2 linked regions of the Spirosoma rhododendri genome follow. The protein of the gene in region 1 interacts with the protein of each later gene in a pairwise test. Links are inferred from orthologs where the notes say so. Each region holds a gene or a part of one and is shown on either strand. Other genes may lie near its edges.

Evidence for each region. The genes of interacting proteins can lie anywhere in the genome.
Region 2: the proteins of ung (region 1) and HH216_RS07370 interact in binary tests that used the Escherichia coli proteins (3 or more experiments, as listed by UniProt). The link is inferred for Spirosoma rhododendri from one-to-one orthologs.

The regions. Positions count from the first base shown.
Region 1 is NZ_CP051677.1:2,525,536-2,528,391, forward strand. The notes cover bases 21-2,822. They hold ung (uracil-DNA glycosylase), read right to left. Parts: upstream 1,854-2,822; coding sequence 1,188-1,853; downstream 21-1,187. Other genes in these bases: lepB (signal peptidase I), read left to right, coding at 21-251; HH216_RS10575 (Dps family protein), read right to left, coding at 328-999; apaG (Co2+/Mg2+ efflux protein ApaG), read left to right, coding at 1,999-2,385; HH216_RS10590 (O-methyltransferase), read left to right, coding at 2,469-2,822. Also shown: more of lepB, read left to right, coding at 1-20; more of HH216_RS10590, read left to right, coding at 2,823-2,856. UniProt on the Escherichia coli protein: Excises uracil residues from the DNA which can arise as a result of misincorporation of dUMP residues by DNA polymerase or due to deamination of cytosine.
Region 2 is NZ_CP051677.1:1,787,026-1,790,022, reverse strand. The notes cover bases 1-2,943. They hold HH216_RS07370 (nucleoside-diphosphate kinase), read right to left. Parts: upstream 1,711-2,943; coding sequence 1,291-1,710; downstream 1-1,290. Other genes in these bases: HH216_RS07360 (FKBP-type peptidyl-prolyl cis-trans isomerase), read left to right, coding at 2,919-2,943; HH216_RS07365 (DHH family phosphoesterase), read left to right, coding at 1,849-2,865; nth (endonuclease III), read left to right, coding at 321-956; HH216_RS07380 (hypothetical protein), read left to right, coding at 9-260; HH216_RS07385 (RNA polymerase sigma factor), read left to right, coding at 1-34. Outside these bases: more of HH216_RS07360, read left to right, coding at 2,944-2,997. UniProt on the Escherichia coli protein: Major role in the synthesis of nucleoside triphosphates other than ATP. The ATP gamma phosphate is transferred to the NDP beta phosphate via a ping-pong mechanism, using a phosphorylated active-site intermediate.

The DNA.
Region 1 (2,856 bases):
AAAACGTAACGCTGACGCCCACCTCGATCAGTATCAACGGCAAGCCGATTACGTCGTACACGTTTAAGCAGGATTACTACTTCATGATGGGTGACAACCGCGATAATTCGCTGGATTCGCGCTTCTGGGGCTTTGTTCCCGAAGATCACATCGTGGGGAAAGCCGTATTCGTCTGGATGTCGCTCGACCCGAACCCGGCCAATATCTGGAACAAAATCCGCTGGAATCGCCTGTTCCGCACGATTGACTAACAAAACTAAACGAGTAAGGGGGCCGGTAAACGCATGTTCGTTTACCGGCCCCCTTACTCGTTTATAAGCCTGTAGCTTACTGCTGCATCACGCGCAGTTTCCAGACGATTTTATCTAGTTGATAGCTCAGATCCTGTAGCTTGTTGGACGATACTTCGTCGCCGTTTTTACTGGTGCTTTCAACGCGTTGTCTTACGCGTACGGCAACCGTGTTGACTCGCTCGTCCATGAGGGCTAACACCTGCCGGTCGGAAAGGTAGCCACCGGGGTAGCGCGGTAGGCCCGACGTCTGTACCAGCACGTCCGGGCGTCCATCAACTGGCTGACCGATCTGAAGAACACGCTCAGCGATTAGATCAGACTGGTCGAGAAACAAGTCGGCAAATTCCTGCAAGGCTTCGTGCAGCGACAGGTATAGCGGGCCGCGCAGGTTCCAGTGGCTTTGTTTGGCGTCGTGATAAAGCTGCAATAACTCAGTTACAGTGGGTTGCAGATCAGTAACGATAGCTTGTCGCTTCGAAGCTTCGAGCGGTATCCAGTTATCGGCCTGCTCGTTGCGGTAATTGCCCAACTGCGACCCGGTCGGGGGCGCTGTCGGCCGGTTGTTCGGGATTGGGTCGTTTGCGGTAGTTGTCGGTGTTGTCGGGGTGTTAGTGCGTTGCTGAGCCAGCCCAGACTGCGTGTTGATGAAGAAAGCAAAGAACAAACCAGTTAGCAGTTGGCCAACCGATGTACGGGTACGTTTCATAGTCACAGGTGTTGTTTTGTTGGTTAGCCAAAACAACTCGCCTGTTCACGCTACTGTTTGTGATAATGTAACTTCCACCATCAATATAGAGACAGTCTTGATAAGGTTACTGATTTATTTAATAAGTTTTTAATCAGAGACTTATGTGGCTGGAGTGAGGAGCGCGACTGACTCATTTACTATGGTACTTACCACTCAATCGGGGGGAGGCCCTTGCCTGTCAGGTAGTCGTTGGCCTGACTGAAGTGCTTACAGCCAAACCAGCCGCCGTAATTGGCGGCCATCGGCGAGGGGTGTTTTGCTTTCAGTACGAGGTGCTTTTTGCTGTCGATAACGGCCCCTTTTTTCTGCGCGTAAGCCCCCCACAGCATAAAGACGACGTGTTCTTTCTCGTCGGAGATCAGCTTGATAACGGTATCGGTAAAGGTTTCCCAGCCCTTACCCTGATGTGACCCGGCCTGCCCCGCCCGAACAGTAAGCGTTGAGTTGAGCAACATCACGCCCTGATTGGCCCAGCGCTCCAGATTACCCGATTTGGGCACTGGCTTGCCAAGGTCGTCCTGAATTTCTTTGAAAATATTGATAAGCGATGGCGGCTTGGCTATCCCATCCGCCACGGAGAAAGCTAATCCATTGGCCTGCCCTTCACCGTGGTACGGATCTTGCCCCAGAATCACAACGCGGGCCTCCTCAAACGGGCAACTATTAAACGCATTGAAAATCAGTTTTCCCGGTGGATAGATGCGTTGTGTACTGTATTCGTGACGAAGAAATTCGGCCAGTTGAACGAAGTATGGTTTATTAAACTCCGGCTGTAGCCTCGATTGCCACGATTCGGCGATAGTTACATTCATAAAGAGAACGCGTCAGGATTTTCTTGTGTTGGGGTAGGACAAATACCAAAAGCCACTCCCCAATTATTTTTTTGGAAGTGGTTCTTGCGTAACAAAACTTATCAACTTAATTTTCGTTCTAAGGTTGCCAAAAGACACGAAATTTATGGTATCGTCCGTCACAGAAGGTGTCAAAGTTAGTGTAAAGACTGAGTACCAATCTGAGTACTCCAGTCCGTTACAGGCACACTACGTTTTTACCTACCGTATCACAATTGAAAATGCCAGCGACCACACGATTCAGCTACTGCGTCGACGTTGGCTCATTTACGATTCGAACGGAACCATCCGGGAGGTGGAAGGGGAAGGCGTGGTAGGGCTTCAGCCGGTATTGGAACCCGGCGAAGTACACGAATACGTCTCCGGTTGCAACCTGCGCTCCAGCATGGGCAAAATGGCCGGTACGTATCTGGTTGAGCGCGTCATCGACGGGAAGCAGTTACAGGTAACGATTCCCGAATTCACGATGGTTGTGCCCTACAAACTCAATTAATCTCATCTGCTTGCTGCCCGTAGTTTGCGTAAAGGTGCCCGCGTGCCTCAACCAACCGAGTGCATGACGTTGTACCGCTTACCATGATTGCCGCTTACCTGCGCTATCTCAGCCACGCTCAGGACGAGCACTCGATACACTCGCCCTTTGTTTTCTCGCTTTATACGAAAGCAATCCGAACCGATAGCCGACGCGAACCCGCGCTGGCGTCGATTCGGCTGTTGCGTAACGACCTCAGACGGAGTCAGGAACTGATTCAGATTACTGACTTGGGGGCCGGGTCGAAGGTAAACGGTGCGCGTCAGCGTACCGTCAGCGACATTGCCCGCCACTCGCAGAAGTCGCCCCGTTACGCCCGGCTGCTGTTTCGGCTGATCCGGTATCTGAACCTCAAAACGGTGGTCGATCTTGGTACGTCGCTGGGTCTGACAACGGCGCATCTGGCCGAAGCTGTCCGTTCCGCCGGTGGGC
Region 2 (2,997 bases), 740 kb from region 1 along the record:
GCCGAGTTATGATAAAAACATTTACCCAAGATGATGTGATCCGGTATGTCTATGAGGAGACCTCGCCCGAGGAAAGCCTGCTCATAGAAGAAGCCCTAATGTCGGAGCCGGAACTGACAACGTTCTTCCTCGATGCGCTTGAATTGCGGTCGATGATGAACAAGATCGAACGGCAGCCTCGCCCCAGCGCGGTCGACAATATTCTTGCCTATTCTCGAAATCATCCGTTAAATCCACCGGCGCAACTACGTAACGCGTAGTGGTCTGGTGGATTTTTGGCTTTTACTCACCCGGGTGGCAACGTCCGGGTGCTTATTGTTATGCTTAAAAAAGAGCGGTTTCGCCGGTTTATCGAATATTTCACCGAACACTATCCCGAGCCCCAAACCGAACTGAATTTTTCTAATCCGTTTGAGTTGCTGACGGCTGTCATTTTATCAGCGCAGTGTACCGACAAGCGAATCAATCAGATTACACCAGCGCTGTTTGCCCGCTTTGCAGAGCCTGAATCGCTGGCGGCTGCGTCGGTTGATGAGGTGTTCTCGTACATCCGCAGCGTATCGTATCCCAACAACAAGGCGAAACACCTGGTCGGGATGGCGAAAGCTATCATGGAACGATTTGGAGGAGAAATTCCGACGACACTAGCCGACTTGCAGAGTCTGCCGGGAGTGGGTCGTAAGACGGCGCACGTAATTCTGTCGGTGGTTTATAACGAGCCGACAATGGCCGTCGATACGCACGTTTTTCGGGTATCGCACCGACTGGGTCTGGCCCCACTCACAGCCACGACGCCCCTGGCCGTTGAGAAGTCACTGATGGCGTATATTCCAAAGGTACACGTTCCCAAGGCGCACCACTGGCTGATTCTGCACGGCCGGTACATCTGTCTGGCCCGGTCGCCCAAATGCAGCATTTGCCCGCTGCTGGACTTCTGTAAATACCCTCAGTCTTGAACTGTGTGTCTTGAACCGCCGGGCGGCCCCGTGTGATTCGTTTGATTGCTTTGATTTCGCTGATTCAAAAAAAGTAATCATAGTCTATCAGAGCAATCAGATGAATCACACGGGGCCGCCCGGCGGTTCAAGACTGTCTGAACTTTAATTCACCTGATTAATTGATTTCACTGATTCATGAACAAGAAATCACAGTCCATCAGCGTAATCAGGTGAATCACAGTTTAGACAATATGAACCGTGATTCACCTGATTAATTGATTGGCCAGATTCAGAAAAGAAATCATAGCCCATCAGCGTAATCACAAAAATCACAGTTCAGGACAATCAATGGTTAGTATTGCTCGGTGGCAGAGAAGAAGAAATTGCTTTCGATCTCAGCGTTCTCATCAGAGTCCGAACCGTGAATAGCGTTGGCTTCCAGCGACTTTGCGTATAGTTTGCGAATCGTACCTTCTTCCGCCTGCGCAGGATTGGTAGCCCCAATCAGCTTGCGGAAATCGGCAACCGCATTCTCTTTCTCCAGAATCATTGGCACAATAGCACCCGACGACATATACGTACGGAGATCGTTGTAGAAAGGCCGCTCGCGGTGAACGGCGTAAAATTGGCCAGCCCGTTCGGGTGTCAGCTGGGTTTTCTTAATTGCGACGACGCGGAAGCCAGCTTCCTCGATCATGCGTATAATTGCACCGGTATGACCTCCCTCGACAGCGTCGGGCTTGATCATGGTGAACGTGCGATTCGTTGCCATTACTAGGTTTGATTATCCAAATTTAATTTGGGCGCAAAGGTAGAGAGATTCCGCAAGAAAGCAGCCGGTCGCCCAAACCCACTGGTATCCAAAATATTCGTACTTTTGACTTTCGATTAGGGCGCCAGCCCTTCTTTTATGCAGGACATTGACGCAATTGGCCGGTTGATCATCGAACCGCAAACCGTGCTGATTACTACCCACCAGAATCCCGATGCCGACGCTATGGGCTCGTCGTTGGCACTAGCCGGGTACCTACGAAAAAAAGGCCATCGGGTAACCGTCGTCACACCCACCGATTACCCGCAAAATCTGCACTGGATGGCAGGAAACGACACTGTAGTCGCCTTCGACGAAAAGCAACGAGTCGCTGTTTCGCAGCTGATGAGCGAAGCAACTGTCATTTTCTGTCTCGACTTTTCTGCTCTCGACCGTATTAAAGAGCTAGCTCCAATGGTGCGGCAGGCGCGGGCAACGAAAGTGCTCATCGACCACCATCTGGAACCGGAATCCTTTGCAGATCTGGCGCTCTGGAACCCAGCGGCAGCTGCTACGGCTGAACTGATCTTTCAGTTAATCAGCGATCTGGGCGATCAGATCCTGATCGACGTTGCGATCGCCGAGTGCATCTACGCCGGTCTGATGACGGATACTGGCTCGTTCCGCCATTCTAATACAACCGGGAATGTACACCGTATCGCGGGCGCGCTGATCGATATTGGTATTGACGTCAGCACGATTCACCGGCGAATTTTTGATAACGTATCTATTGATAAGTTTCGGCTGCTTGGGCATGTGTTGAACGAGAAGCTTAACGTGTTGCCAGAGTTCCGCTTTGCCTATATCACGCTGACAGAAGATGAACTGAAGGCGTACCGCTCGAAAACGGGCGATACGGAAGGCATGGTCAACTACGCACTGGCAGTCGAGGGAGTAGTTGCGGCCGCTATCCTGATTGATCGGGGTGAAGAAATCCGAATCTCATTCCGGTCGGTGGGTGATTTTTCGGTTCGCGATCTGGCGAACGCACATTTTAACGGGGGCGGACACCGGAACGCTGCCGGTGGTCGTTCCAAATTAACACTCGCTGAAACCGAACAGCGGATACTGGCTATCCTGCCCCAGTATCAGTCGCAGCTACTGGCTACCGTCTGACAAGTGCAGGGCTATTTATAAACCGTTCTTTTTGTAAAACCAGTAAACCAGTTATGTCATTTAAACACTTCGGGAAAGCCGCATTACTCGTCGCCGTGATGGCGTCATGTGGCAAAAACCGCGTTGAAGTCA